2 regions of the Streptomyces sp. NPDC051180 genome follow, and region 2 is predicted to be linked to the other one. Evidence: riboswitches for the same ligand, from Rfam matches in the RefSeq annotation. Region 2 holds a riboswitch; the other holds the start of a gene.
The links. Region 2 has a riboswitch for ZMP and ZTP ahead of glyA (serine hydroxymethyltransferase). Riboswitches for the same ligand answer to the same signal wherever they lie in the genome.
Positions count from the first base shown of each region.

Region 1: it holds a riboswitch for ZMP and ZTP, as region 2 does, so the genes downstream of both, AB0424_RS02775 (bifunctional 5,10-methylenetetrahydrofolate dehydrogenase/5,10-methenyltetrahydrofolate cyclohydrolase) here and glyA (serine hydroxymethyltransferase) in region 2, are expected to answer to the same signal.

Region 1 covers NZ_JBFBBC010000001.1:621,397-628,764, forward strand. Annotated here, with positions in the region: gene AB0424_RS02765 (SNF2-related protein) at 1-490, shown strand, start outside; gene AB0424_RS02770 (SWF or SNF family helicase) at 487-1,977, shown strand; gene AB0424_RS02775 (bifunctional 5,10-methylenetetrahydrofolate dehydrogenase/5,10-methenyltetrahydrofolate cyclohydrolase) at 2,171-3,025, opposite strand; ZMP/ZTP riboswitch at 3,054-3,161, opposite strand; gene AB0424_RS02780 (GAF domain-containing protein) at 3,227-4,639, shown strand; gene AB0424_RS02785 (aldehyde dehydrogenase family protein) at 4,683-6,206, shown strand; gene cseB (two-component system response regulator CseB) at 6,507-7,235, shown strand; gene AB0424_RS02795 (HAMP domain-containing sensor histidine kinase) at 7,232-7,368, shown strand, end outside.
Region 2 covers NZ_JBFBBC010000005.1:414,075-421,442, reverse strand. Annotated here, with positions in the region: gene trpS (tryptophan--tRNA ligase) at 1-960, opposite strand, end outside; gene AB0424_RS13305 (RNA polymerase sigma factor) at 1,017-1,613, shown strand; gene AB0424_RS13300 (hypothetical protein) at 1,606-2,403, shown strand; gene glyA (serine hydroxymethyltransferase) at 2,575-3,843, opposite strand; ZMP/ZTP riboswitch at 3,915-4,005, opposite strand; gene rocD (ornithine--oxo-acid transaminase) at 4,122-5,327, shown strand; gene AB0424_RS13285 (polysaccharide deacetylase family protein) at 5,497-6,192, shown strand; gene AB0424_RS13280 (glutathionylspermidine synthase family protein) at 6,220-7,368, opposite strand, start outside.

The sequences.
Region 1 (7,368 bases), on a different contig from region 2:
CGAGGGCGCGCGCACGCTCGTCTTCACCCAGTACGTGGCGATGGCCCGGCTCCTGGAGGCGCACCTGGCGGCGCGTGGGGTGCGGACGCAGTTCCTGCACGGCGGCACGCCCGTCGCCGAGCGCGAGGCGATGGTCGCCCGCTTCCAGGACGGGGAGGTGCCCGTCTTCCTGCTCTCCCTCAAGGCCGCCGGGACGGGGCTCAACCTGACCCGGGCCGAGCACGTCGTCCACTACGACCGCTGGTGGAACCCGGCCGTCGAGGCTCAGGCCACCGACCGTGCCTACCGGATCGGACAGGACCGGCCGGTACAGGTTCACCGGCTGATCGCCGAGGGCACGGTCGAGGACCGGATCGCGGCCATGCTCGACCGCAAGAAGGAGCTCGCGGACAGTGTGCTCGGGACCGGAGCGGACGCTCCGCGGGAGCTGACCGAACTGACCGACGCCGAACTGGCGGAGCTGGTGCGACTGCAAGGGGACGGACGATGAGCGGGACCGGACGAGGTCACGGGTACGGCGACGGGACCCCGGGCGGCCACGGGCGAACGACGGGCGGCGGTCACGGCGGTGACGAGCGGACGTTCGCGGCGCTGCCGCCGGCGAAGGGCACGGCGTTCGCCCGGACCTGGTGGGGCAGGGCCTGGCTCAAGGCCCTGGAGGACACCGCACTGGACAACGTGCAGCTCAAGGCCGGACGCCGGCACGCGCGCGCGGGCGCGGTGGGCGCCGTGACCGTGCGGCCCGGCCGGCTCACGGCGATCGTCAAGGACCGCGACGGGACGGCGTACCGCAGCGACGTCCTCGTGCGGGAGCTCTCGGAGGACGAGTGGGAGCGGCTGCTCGACCTCGCCGTGGACAGCGCGGGGCACATCGCGGCGCTTCTCGACCGCGAGATGCCGCCCCACCTGGTGGAGGACGCGGCGGCCGTCGGCCTCGATCTGCTGCCGGGCGTCGGCGACCTCGACCCCGAGTGCGGCTGTGACGCCTGGGACCACTGCCCGCACACGTCGGCGCTCTGCTACCAGGTGGCGCGCCTGCTCGACGAGGACCCTTTCGTCCTGCTGCTGATGCGGGGACGCGGCGAGCGGGCCCTGTTGGACCAGCTCCAGGCGCGCAGCGCCGCGCGCGCCTCCGCGCCCGAGGCACGTGGAGGGCGGGGCGGCGACGGCTCGCCGGATGCGGACGCCCCGGTGGGCGTCGGCGGCATGCCGGGAGTGCCGGCCGCCGAGGCGTACTCCGAGGGGTTCCTGCTGCCGCCGTTGCCGGCGCCTCCGACCGCTCTCCCGGCTCCGGGGTACTCGCCCTCCCTGGACACGGAGACGGACCCGGAGCCCGGCGTCGACCCGACGGCGCTGGAGTTCCTGGCGACGGATGCGGCGGCCCGCGCCCATCGCATGCTCGTGACGGCACTCGGTGGTCCCACGGGTCCCCGCCCGGCACCGGGCGTGGCGGGCGCGCGCGATTCCTCGGCCGTGCACGACACGTGGTCCGCGCGTGCCTCCGCCGTGGGCGCTCTCCCCGAAGGGGACGTGGCCGGACCGCGGCTGACGGCCGCCCAGGACGCCGTACGGCTCGCCGTGGACTCCCCCGTGCCGTGGATCACGGCACGGCTCGCCTCCGGCTCCGGCCGCACGCCGACGGAGCTGGACCGTGCCACGCGCGCGTGGCGGCTGGGCGGCGCCGCCGCCCTGTCCGTACTGGAGGACGAGTGGGACCCCGATGCGGAGACCCTGACCCGGGCGGGCGCCCGGCTGTCCGAGGCATGGGAGGACGACGAGCGGCCCGAGCTGCGGCGGTCCGGCTCCCGGTGGTCGGCCGAGGGCACGCGTGCCCAGCTCCGGCTCGGCCCCGACGGTCGCTGGTGGCCGTACGCCGGAGCGGGTGCGGACTGGTCCCCGGCGGGGCCGGCTGACCGGGACCCGGCGGTGGCCCTGGCGACGGCCCTGACGGCCGGTGGCGCGGGCGAGGGCGCGTAGGAAGGCCGGGGCCGGTCCACCAGGCGTCGGGAGGTCCCGCCTCCGGCCTGCCCGACCTGCTAGACCTCCCGGCCTCCGCCTCCCCGGTCCGGACGGGTCGAGCAGACCAGGCGGGGAGGGCGGGTCGGGCGGGGGCGCAGGTGGGGCCGGTGCCGCCGGCGCAGCCGACGCGACTGGCCCCGCCGAACAAGCGCTACAGGCCGAGCTGGCGCTCCGCGCCCTCCACCGTCTGGGCGAGGAGGACGGCGATGGTCATGGGGCCGACGCCGCCCGGCACGGGGGTGATGAGGGAGGCGCGCTCGGCGGCCGAGGCGAAGTCGACGTCGCCGACGTTGCCCGGGTTGTAGCCGGCGTCGATGACGACGGCGCCCGGCTTGATGTCCTCGCCCTTGATGAAGTTCGGCTTGCCGACGGCCGCCACGAGGATGTCGGCCTCGCGGACGACGGAGGAGAGGTCCTTGGTGCGCGAGTGGCAGTAGGTGACGGTGGCGTCCCGGCCGAGGAGCAGCAGCCCCGCGGGCTTGCCCAGGATCGCGCTGCGGCCGACCACGACGGCCCGCTTGCCGCTGAGCTCGACGTCGTACGCGTCGAGGAGGCGCATGATGCCGCCGGGCGTGCAGGAGACGAACCCGGGCAGTCCGAAGCCCATGGCGGCGAAGGACGCCATGGTCACGCCGTCGACGTCCTTCTCGGGGGCGATGGCCTCGAAGGCGGCGCGCTCGTCGATGTGCGGGCCGACCGGGTGCTGCAGGAGGATGCCGTGGACCTCGGGGTCCTCGGACAGGGCCGTGATCGCGGCCACGAGTTCCTCGGTGGTCGTCTCGGCGGGCAGCTCGACGTGCCGGGAGCGGATTCCGGCCTTCGCGCAGCGGTTCTGCTTCATCTTCACGTACGTGACGGAGGCGGGGTCCGCGCCGACGAGGACGGTCGCGAGACACGGGGTGACGCCCGTGCGGCGGGTGACCTCGGCGGCTCGCGCGGCGGTCTCCTCGACCGTACGGCGGGCGAGGGCCGTGCCGTCCATGAGGGTGGCGGTGCTGGTGGACATGGCAACTCCTGGGCGTCGTCTGTGACAGGTGTCTCGCCCAGGCGCACGGCATCGGCGGCACCGCGCCCTCACGACGCGGCCCACCGGGCCGCTCCCCGGTGGTGATCCACCTCAAGCGCCAGTCACGGCCCGAGCCCCACTCTACGTGAGCGGTTCGGGGCGCGTCCCGGACAGGGTGCGCGGACGACGGCGTCCGGCTGCTTGTCGACGGCCCGCGCGGCCACCACGATGGGCCGGACGGGCCGTGACGACCTCGACGAGGAGGCCGAGTTGAGCGACGGATGGGTGACCGGCGGAGCGGGACCGGCGTGGGAGCGGGACGCACGCTTCGGTGCGGACCCGAGCCCCGGACCAGGCCCGGAGACCGGCCGGGACCAGCACCACGAACCGAGCCGGGTCCCCCGGGAGACCCGCCCGGCCGGCGGGGACGCGCGGCCGCTGGTCGCCGCCTCCTGGCGGCGCTCCGCACGCGCGCGCGTGAACCAGGACGGAGCGGCCCGGGTCGAACTCGACGAGGACGAACTCGCCGCCTACCGCGACGGCCATCCGATGGCGGCGGCGATGCCGGTGATCCGCGAGCTGATGGGGGCGTACGCGACGGACGGGGAGCATCTGCTCGCCGTCTGCGACGCGGCGGGCAGGATGCTGTGGGTCGAGGGACACCCGGCCACGTTGCGCAAGGCCCGGGGCATGAACTTCGTGGCCGGGGCCCGCTGGTCGGAGTCGGCCGCGGGAACCAACGCGCCGGGCACCGCCCTCGCCGTCGACCGGCCGGTGCAGGTCGTCGCCGCCGAGCACTTCCGGCACACCGTCCGCGCGTGGACCTGCGCCGCCGCCCCCGTCCACGACCCGCGCACCGGACGCGTCCTCGGCGCGGTCGACATCACGGGCGGCGCCCCACTGGCGCACCCGCACAGCCTTGCTTTCGTGCAGGCCGTGGCGCGGGCCGCCGAGTCCCAGCTGGCGCTGCTCGCACCGGCCCCCCAGCCGGGGCGGATCACGCTGTCGGCGCTCGGGCGTGACGAGGCCGTCCTGTCGGTCGGCGGGCGGCGGGTGCGGCTCAGCCGCCGGCACAGCGAGATCCTGGTGCTCCTCGCGCACCGGCCGGACGGCGTGAGCGGCGACGAACTGCTCACCCTGCTCTACGAAGACGAGTCGGTCACCCCCGTGACCCTGCGCGCGGAACTCTCCCGGCTGCGCTCCCTGCTCGGTCCCGAGGTCCTGGCGTCCCGCCCCTACCGGCTCGCGGACAGCGTGGACGCGGACTTCGCCGCCGTGGACCGGCGACTGGCCTCCGGGGCAGTCGCGGCGGCGGCCGGGGAGTACCCGGGCCCGCTGCTCCCCTCGTCGACGGCTCCGGGGGTCGTACGGCTCAGGGAGCGCCTCGCGGGGCGGCTGCGGGCGGCCCTGGTCGACCGGGGCGATCCCGGACTGCTCGCCGACTGGGCGTACAGCACCTGGGGCGAGGACGACGTGGTGGTCTGGCGGGCCCTGTGCGCCGCGGTTCCGGCGTCCCAGCTGCCCCCCGTACGCGCCCGGCTGCACGCGCTGGAGGCGGAACTGTCCTCCGGTGCAACGGGGTTGCAACGTACAGGTCGCCACACTCGCCGGTGAGCGCCGGCCAGGGACGGCCGGCGCGTCCCAGGGAGGCCAGCCCATGACCCGTTACGCCGCACCCGGTACCGAGGGCGCGCTCATGTCGTACCAGGCCCGCTACGACCACTGGATCGGAGGCGAGTACGTCGCTCCGGCCGGCGGGGGTTACTTCGAGAACCCGAGCCCCGTCGACGGCCGCCCCTTCACGGAGATCGCCCGCGGCACCGCCGAGGACGTGGAGCGCGCCCTGGACGCGGCGCACGCCGCGGCCCCCGCGTGGGGCCGCACGGCACCGGCGGAGCGCGCCGCCGTCCTGCTGCGGATCGCGGACCGCATGGAGAGCAACCTGGAGGCGCTCGCGGTCGCCGAGACGTGGGACAACGGCAAGCCGGTCCGCGAGACCCTCGCCGCGGACATCCCCCTCGCCGTCGACCACTTCCGCTACTTCGCGGGCGCGCTGCGGGCCCAGGAGGGCGCCCTCAGCGAGATCGACGACGACACCGTCGCGTACCACTTCCACGAGCCGCTCGGCGTCGTCGCGCAGATCATCCCCTGGAACTTCCCGATCCTCATGGCGGTCTGGAAGCTGGCGCCGGCGCTGGCCGCCGGCAACGCCGTCGTCCTCAAGCCCGCCGAACAGACACCGGCCTCCGTCCACTTCTGGCTGAGCCTCGTCGCCGACCTCCTCCCGCCGGGCGTCCTCAACGTCGTCAACGGCTTCGGCGAGGAGGCCGGGAAGCCCCTCGCCTCCTCCCCGCGCGTCGCCAAGATCGCCTTCACGGGCGAGACGAGCACGGGCCGCCTGATCATGGGGTACGCCTCCGAGAACCTGAAGCCGGTGACCCTCGAACTCGGCGGCAAGTCGCCGAACATCTTCTTCGACGACGTCTGGGCCGCCGACGACGACTTCCGCGACAAGGCCCTCGAAGGCTTCACCATGTTCGCCCTCAACCAGGGCGAGGTCTGCACCTGCCCCTCCCGAGCCCTCGTCCAGCGCGGCCACTACACCGACTTCCTCGCGGCGGCCGTCGCCCGCACCGAGAAGATCGTCCCCGGCCACCCCCTGGACACCGACACCATGATCGGCGCCCAGGCATCCGCCGACCAGCTCAAGAAGATCCTCTCCTACCTGGAGATCGGCCAGAACGAAGGGGCCAAGATCCTCACGGGCGGCCGGATCGTCGAGCACGGCGGCGACCTCGCCGGCGGCTACTACGTCCAGCCCACCATCTTCGAGGGCGACAACCGCATGCGCGTCTTCCAGGAGGAGATCTTCGGCCCCGTCGTCGCCGTCACCTCCTTCACCGACTTCGACGACGCCGTCCGCACCGCCAACGACACCCTCTACGGCCTCGGCGCCGGCGTCTGGACCCGCGACACCAACACCGCCTACCGCGCCGGCCGCGCCATCCAGGCCGGCCGCGTCTGGACCAACTGCTACCACGCCTACCCCGCCCACGCCGCCTTCGGCGGCTACAAGCAGTCCGGCATCGGCCGCGAGACCCACCGCATGATGCTCGACCACTACCAGCAGACGAAGAACCTGCTGGTGAGCTACTCGCCGAAGAAGCTCGGCTTCTTCTAGGGGCCCGAAAGAAGGCACCTGACCTGTGGTTTTCCCGGGTCAGGTGCCTCTTCGCAAGCAGCGTCGGCCTCCACGGAGGCGCCGGAGAGCAGACCGGTGTCGCTGTCCTGTCCACCCGACTCGGTGTCCGTCGCGCCGCCTCCGTGTCCGTAGCCGCTCGGATGTGTGTCGGCCACCGCGCGGTGGTGTATCAGGCGGGTATCAGCGCAGGTCGGAGGCGTGCCGGCAGGCTTCCGGCGGGGCCGGGGGTAAGTGCGGGTGAGGCATGATGGAGGGCCTGCCCTGTCCCGTGCCCGAGAGATGTTCATGTCTGATTCCGTGTCGGCGCCCGCGCCCGCGCCTGTGACCGTCCTGCTCGTCGAGGACGACGAGGTGATCCGGCGGTCCGTCGCGATGGTCCTGGAGCGCTACGGCTACCGAGTGCTCGTCGCGGCCGACGGACTGACCGGGCTCGAACTGTTCCGGGAGGGGCGGCACGACCTGGTGCTGCTCGACGTGATGCTGCCGAGCCTGGACGGCATCGGGCTGTGCCGGCGCATCCGGGAGACGGCCACGGACCCGATCCTGATGATGTCGGCGCGCGGCGACGCCCTCGACGTGGTGTCCGGCCTGGAGGCCGGGGCCGACGACTACGTGGTGAAGCCCGTCGACACCGCCGTCCTGGTGGCGCGCATTCGTTCGCTGCTGCGCCGGGCCGCCTTCGTGTCCCCGGCGCCCGAACCCGCCGGCCCCGCGGGGCAGGCCGGACCGCTGCTCTTCGGCGACCTCTCCCTCGACCCCGCGGCCCTGGAGGTCCGCAGGGGCGGGGAGCGGATCGCGCTCGCCCCGACCGAGCTGCGGCTGCTGCTCCAGTTCGCCGCGCACCCCGGGATCGTGCTGGACCGTCAGACCCTGCTGCGCGAAGTGTGGGACTACGGCTGGGAGGGCGACACCCGGGTCGTCGACCTGTGCGTGCAGCGACTGCGCAAGAAGATCGGCGCCGAGCGCGTCGAGACCGTCCGGGGCTTCGGCTACAAGTGGAAGCGGTGAGCCGGGGTCCCCGGCGAGCAGTCACGGGCCTCGTACCGCACTCCCGCTCGCTGCGCTGGAAGATCGTCCTCCTGGTGGCGCTCGCCTGTGCCTCGATGGCGCTGACGGTCGGCGTGCTGGTGCACGACTCGGT
Region 2 (7,368 bases):
CGCCGCGACCGCGCGGGCCTTCTCCGCTCCCTTGGCCAGGACCGAGTCCAGCGTCTCCGGGTCGTCCAGGTATTCCTGGGTGCGGGTCCTGAACGGCGTGACGAAGTCCACCATGACCTCGGCGAGATCCGTCTTGAGCGCGCCGTACATCTTGCCCTCGTAGCTCTTCTCCAGGTCCTCGACGGAGGTGGAGGTGAGCGTGGACATGATCGTGAGCAGGTTGGAGACGCCGGCCTTGTTCTCCGGGTCGAAGCGGATCACCGTGTCGGTGTCGGTGACCGCGCTCTTGACCTTCTTGGCGGTGGCCTTCGGGTCGTCCAGGAGGTTGATCAGGCCCTTCGGCGAGGACGCCGACTTGCTCATCTTGATCGTCGGGTCCTGGAGGTCGAAGATCTTCGCCGTCTCCTTGAGGATGTACGGCTTCGGGATGGTGAACGTCTCGCCGAAGCGGCCGTTGAAGCGCTCCGCGAGGTCGCGGGTCAGCTCGATGTGCTGGCGCTGGTCCTCGCCGACCGGGACCTCGTGGGCCTGGTAGAGCAGGATGTCGGCGACCTGGAGGATCGGGTACGTGAAGAGGCCGACCGTGGCGCGGTCGGCGCCCTGCTTGGCGGACTTGTCCTTGAACTGGGTCATGCGGGACGCCTCGCCGAAGCCGGTGAGGCAGTTCATGACCCAGCCGAGCTGTGCGTGCTCGGGGACGTGGCTCTGGACGAAGAGGGTGCAGCGCTCCGGGTCGAGACCGGCCGCGAGCAGCTGGGCGGCGGCGAGCCGGGTGTTCGCGCGCAGCTCCGCGGGGTCCTGCGGGACCGTGATGGCGTGCAGGTCGACGACCATGTAGAAGGCGTCGTGGGTCTCCTGGAGGGCGACCCACTGGCGGACGGCGCCGAGGTAGTTGCCGAGGTGGAACGAGCCTGCGGTGGGCTGGATTCCGGAGAGCACGCGGGGACTGTCAGAGGCCATGCACATCATTCTCTCAGGTGTGGGAACCGATCCCCGTCGGCCGGTGTATCAAGAGTGTGAGGACGCGGGAGGGGGGCCTGGTCGACGACGAGGCCGTGGTGATCGCACGGGTGCGCGCCGGAGAGCCGGAGGCGTACGCGGAGTTGGTCCGCGCGCACACGGCGGTGGCGCTGAGAGCTGCGGTGGCGTGCGGCGCGGGCCCGGAGGCCGAGGACGTCGTGCAGCAGGCTTTCTTCAAGGCGTACCGGTCGCTGGGGCGGTTCCGGGACGGCTCGGCGTTCCGGCCGTGGCTGCTGCGGATCGTCGCCAATGAGACCAGGAACACAGTGCGGTCGGCGGGTCGGCGGCGCGCCGTCGGTGAGCGGGAGGCGGATCTGCTCGGGCCCGAGCCGCTGATACCGGAGTCGGCGGACCCGGCGGTGGCGGCCGAGGAGCGGGAGCGGAGCCGGCGGCTGTGGGAGGCGCTGGACGGGCTGGCCGAGGACCACCGGCAGGTGGTGGTGCACCGCTACCTCCTGGAGCTGGACGAGACCGAGACGGCGCTGGCCCTGGGCTGGCCCCGGGGGACGGTGAAGTCCCGGCTGAGCCGGGCGCTGAAGAAGCTGGGGCGGGTGCTGGAGGACGGCGCGGAGGGAGGTGGGGGGCGTGGCTGAGGAGGGTCTGCCGGAGGAGCTCAGGGGGCTGGGGCGGCGACTGAGGGTGCCGGACGTCGACGGTGAGTCGATGGCCGAGCGGGTCCTCGCGCAGCTCCTCGCCGAGCGGGTCCCGACGCCGGTGCCGGAGCCCTCGCCGGTCCGGCGGCGGTGGTGGGCATCGGTGCGCGCGGGGGCGCGCGAGCGGTGGCGCGCGCTGGTGGCGGGGTTCACCGGGGTGCTGATCGTGCTGCTGCTCACCCCGCCGGTGCGGGCGACGGTGGCGGACTGGTTCGGCTTCGGCGGGGTCGCCGTGCGGTACGACCCGGAGGGCTCGGTGCCGGCCGCCGGCGCGGTGCCCGGCTGCCCGGATCCGGTCCCGCTGCGGGAGGCGGGCCGTCTGGCGGGCTTCGAGCCGCTCGTACCGGGAGCGCTCGGCGTGCCGGACGCGGTCTCGGTGACGGGGTCGGCCGTGCACGGTCGCGCGGTGATCACCCTGTGCTGGCGCGAGGGGGAGCGTGGGGTGCGGCTCGACGAGTTCCCGGGCCGCCTGGACATCGGCTTCGCCAAGCAGGTGCGGACCCCGCCCCGCTGGGTGGATCTTCCCGACGGGGCCCAGGGCTACTGGATCGCCGCCCCCCATCTGCTCACCTTCCCGCTGACCGACGGCTCGGGCGCGGCCTGGACGCACGAGGTCCGCACGGCGGGCCCCACGCTCCTCTGGACGAGGAGCGGGGGCGCGCTGACCTTCCGCCTGGAGGGCATACCGGACCCGGAGGAGGCACGCCGCACCGCCGAGTCGACGGGCTGACGGGCCTCCTCCGGGCTGGGGGTCGCGCCGGCCGGGCCGTGGGACCGCTGGTCGGGCCGGACCGGCCGTGGGACCGCTGGTCGGGGCCGGACGAGGCCCTGGACCCCGGATCGGGCCGGACAGGCCCTGGACCCAGGGGCGGGGCGGGCCGGCGGGGCGTCGGGCCGTGGGTCAGGTCGGGAGGCCGGGGGCCGGGAAGGCGGACATGAGGTCGGCGACCTCGGCGCGGACGGTGCGGAGGGTGTCCTCGTCGCCGGTGCCGGCGGCGGTGACGGCGCGGTCGATCCAGTCGGCGACCTGGGCCATGTGCTCCGTGCCCAGGCCCCGGGAGGTGAGGGAGGGGGTGCCGATGCGGATGCCGGAGGGGTCGAAGGGCTTCCGGGGGTCGTAGGGGACGGTGTTGTAGTTCACGACGATGCCGGCCCGGTCGAGGGCCTTCGCGGCGATCTTGCCCGGGACCTGCTTGGGGGTGAGGTCCATCAGGATCAGGTGGTTGTCGGTGCCGCCGGAGACCAGGTCGAAGCCACGCGCGAGGAGCGCCTCGGCGAGGGCCCGGGCGTTGGCGACGACCGCGTGGGCGTAGTCGCGGAAGGAGGGCCGGGACGCCTCGCGGAGGGCGACGGCGATGGCGGCGGTGGTCTGGTTGTGGGGGCCTCCCTGGAGGCCGGGGAAGACGGCCTTGTCGAGGGCCTTGGCGTGCTCCTCGCGGGACATGAGCATGGCGCCGCGCGGGCCGCGGAGGGTCTTGTGGGTGGTGGTGGAGACGACGTCCACGTGCCCGACCGGGGACGGGTGGGCGCCGCCCGCGATGAGGCCGGCGATGTGGGCGACGTCGGCGACGAGGACGGCGCCGGCCTCGCGGGCGATCTCGCCGAAGGCGGCGAAGTCGATCGTGCGGGGCAGTGCGGTGCCGCCGCAGAAGATGACCTTCGGGCGCTCCTTCAGGGCCAGTTCGCGGACCTCGTCGAGGTCGACCAGGCCGGTGTCGTGGCGTACGCCGTACTGGACGCCGCGGAACCACCGGCCGGTGGCGGAGACGCCCCAGCCGTGGGTGAGGTGGCCGCCCATCGGCAGGGCCATGCCCATGACGGTGTCGCCGGGCTCGGCGAAGGCGAGGTAGACGGCGAGGTTGGCCGGGGAGCCGGAGTAGGGCTGGACGTTGGCGTGGTCGACGCCGAAGAGGGCCTTGGCGCGCTCGATCGCGAGGCTCTCGACCTGGTCGATGTTCTGCTGGCCCTCGTAGTAGCGGCGGCCGGGGTAGCCCTCGCTGTACTTGTTCTGGAGGACCGTGCCGGATGCCTCCAGCACGGCGGCGGAGACGTAGTTCTCGCTGGGGATGAGGCGCAGCGTCTCGCTCTGGAGCCGTTCCTCGGCACCGACGAGGGCGGCGAGTTCGGGGTCGGCGGCGGCGAGGGCGGGGTGCTGCTGCGGAGCGGTCATGAGGTGTCCTCCGGGCGTCGGGGGCCCCGGGGCACTGCGTGGAAGGCGCGGCGCCACGCGGGACTTCGGTCCCGTGACGCCCAGGCGAGCGGCGTCTCGTGTGGTCTGCCGCGCACGGCTCCCCCGGGGTCGCTTCCCCGTACGCCAGTCGCCGTGCGTGTTTCCAGACTAGCGGGCGCGCCGTCGCCGAGGTTTCCCCGTCCGGCATCCGAGCGACGATATGAAAGGGGCCACAGCCCCCTGGGTCACCCCCGATCCGCAGGACGAACGGAGATCCCGTGTCGAGGACAGAAGACGCGATCGCTGCCGCGGACGCGCACAGCGCGCACAACTACCACCCCCTTCCGGTCGTCGTCGCCTCGGCGGACGGCGCCTGGATGACCGATGTCGAGGGCCGTCGCTACCTCGACATGCTCGCCGGGTACTCGGCGCTCAACTTCGGGCACGGCAACCGGCGTCTGATCGACGCCGCGAAGGCCCAGCTGGAGCGGGTGACGCTGACGTCCCGGGCGTTCCACCACGACCGCTTCGCCGAGTTCTGCACGCGGCTCGCGGAGCTGTGCGGCAAGGAGGCGGTGCTGCCGATGAACACCGGGGCGGAGGCGGTCGAGACGGCCGTGAAGACCGCCCGGAAGTGGGGGTACGAGGTCAAGGGCGTGCCGGACGGGCACGCGAAGATCGTGGTCGCGGCGAACAACTTCCACGGCCGGACGACGACGATCGTGAGTTTCTCCACGGACCACGAGGCGAGGGACCACTTCGGCCCGTACACGCCGGGGTTCGAGATCGTGCCGTACGGGGACCTGACGGCCCTGGAGGCGGCGGTCACGGAGAACACGGTGGCGGTGCTGCTGGAGCCGATCCAGGGCGAGGCGGGGGTCCTGGTGCCGCCGGCCGGCTATCTGGCGGGCGTCCGGGAGCTGACGCGCCGGCGGAACGTGCTGTTCATGGCGGACGAGATCCAGTCGGGCCTCGGCCGGACGGGGCGGACGTTCGCGTGCGAGCACGAGGGCGTGGTCCCCGACGTGTACATCCTGGGGAAGGCGCTGGGCGGCGGCGTGGTGCCGGTGTCGGCGGTGGTCGCCGACCGGGACGTGCTGGGAGTCTTCCGGCCGGGCGAGCACGGTTCGACCTTCGGCGGGAACCCGCTGGCCTGCGCGGTGGCCCTGGAGGTGATCGCGATGCTGCGGACGGGCGAGTACCAGGAGCGGGCGACGGAGCTGGGCGAGCACCTCCACGCGGAGCTGGGGCTGCTCGTCGGCGGCGGCGCGGTGGAGGCGGTGCGCGGGCGCGGCCTGTGGGCCGGGGTGGACATCACGCCGGCCCGCGGCACCGGCCGGGAGATCTCGGAGCGGCTGATGGAGCGGGGGGTGCTGGTGAAGGACACCCACGGTTCGACGATCCGGATCGCCCCGCCGCTGGTGATCTCCAAGGAGGACCTGGACTGGGGCCTGGAGCAGTTGAGGGCCGTCCTCTCGGAGTGACGGCGTCCGGTCGGGGCACGTGCGGGGCGCCGGCCGGGGCGCGGGCGGGCAAGGGAACAGCGCGCCGGACAGGACGCCTGACGAAGGGCGGGACGGGAGGCGGGACAGGGGCGGGCCGGGGCAACTCGGGGCATTGACACGACAGTTGGTCTAGGCCAATGATGCGGCCATGCCGAGACTCCGTCTGCGTCACGCGGTGCGTGCCGCGCTCGCCGCCCTCGTCCCGCTCGCGCTCCTCGGCGCGGTCGCGGGACCCGCGCACGCCGCCCCCGGGGCGGCCTGGCCCGAGCCCGTCCCGGTGGTCTCCCGCGTCGAGACCACCGACCCGGTCGTCTTCATCACCGTCGACGACGGCTGGTACCACGACCCGGCGGCCGCGCGGCTGCTGCTGGACCGCCGGGTCCCCGCCTCGCTGTTCCTGCTCCCCGGCGCCTACGCGTACGACTCCGGCTACTTCCACACGCTGCTCGACCAGGGCCGCTCGCGCGTCGAGAACCACACCCTCGACCACCCGGACCTCACCACCCTCGACGCCGCCGGCCAGAGGGCGCAGGTGTGCGGGGCCCGCGACAGCCATCTCGCACGGTTCGGCGACGGGCCGCGGCTGCTGCGCCCGCCGTACGGCACCTTCGACGCGACCACCCGGACCACCGCCCGGGCCTGCGGCGCGAAGGCGGTCGTGACCTGGACGTACGACCTCACCACCTGGGGCCAGTGGACTCCGCCCGCCCCGCGGCTGAAGGCCGGCGACATCATCCTGCTGCACTTCAACGAGACGGTGACGCAGGACCTGACGCGCGCGCTCGACCTGGCCGAGGCCGCCGGACTGACGCCCGCGCCGCTGAGGGAGTACGTCGCGGAGTAGCCGCCCCCGGGGGCGGGGGAAGGGCCCTCAGAGGATCACGTGCGGGAGGAAGCGGGCGTACTCGTCGGTGACGGGCCCCGCCGACTCCCGGATCCCGAGCCCCGCCGCCTCGTCCTCGACGACCCACGCGCCGAGCACCACCCGGTTGCCGTCGAAGTCGGGCAGCGGGGACAGCTCCTGGTAGCAGCACGCCTCCCCGTCCCGGACGAACGGCTCCGTCCCGGCCTCGTGCAGGGTGACGCCCGCGCCCTCGCGGCCGAGCAGGGGCTTGGCGACCCAGCCGGCGGTCGTGGCGAGTTCGCGCGGTCCGTCGAGGTAGGCGGGGAGCAGGTTCGGGTGGCCCGGGTACAGCTCCCACAGGACGGCGAGCAGCGCCTTGTTGGAGAGCAGCATCTTCCAGGCCGGTTCGATCCAGCAGGTGGTGCCGGTGCCGCCGCCGTTGTCGAGGGTGTCCAGGACGTGCCGGCCGAAGCGGTCGGTGGTCAGCCACTCCCACGGGTAGAGCTTGAAGCAGCTGCGGATGAAGCGGAGCCGGTCGTCCACGAAGCGGCGGGAGAGCCGGTCCCAGCCGATCCGCTCGACGGAGAGCGCCTCGGTGTCGAGCCCGGCCTGCTGGGCCGTCTCGCGCAGGTACGCGACTGTCATCAGGTCCTCGCCGAGCTCGTCGCCGTCCGAGTGGGCGAAGTGCAGCGGGCCGGGCGGGAGCAGGCGGGCCTGCCGCCTCCAGGCGTCGACGAGCCGTTCGTGGAGGGAGTTCCACTGGTCGGCGCCGGGGAACCGTTCCTCCATCCAGAACCACTGCGGGCTCGCGGCCTCGACGAGCGAGGTCGGCGTGTCGGCGTTGTACTCCAGCATCTTCGCCGGGCCCGTGCCGTCGTAGCGGAGGTCGAACCTGCCGTAGAGGGAGGGGAGTTCGGCACGCCGGCGCCATGACTCGGCGACCAGGTCGCGCAGCCGGGGGTCGGTGATCCCGAGCTCGGCGAACCGGTCCCGCTCGACGATGTGCGCGGCCGCCGCGAGGCTCATCGCGTGCAGTTCCTCGACGACCTCCTCCAGGGCCTCGACCTCGGGCAGGGTGAACGAGTAGTACGCGCTCTCGTCCCAGTACGGGCGCAGCGAACCGTCCGGATGGCGGGTCAGCGGGTAGACGAGCCCCTGCTCCTCCACCGTCTGCTG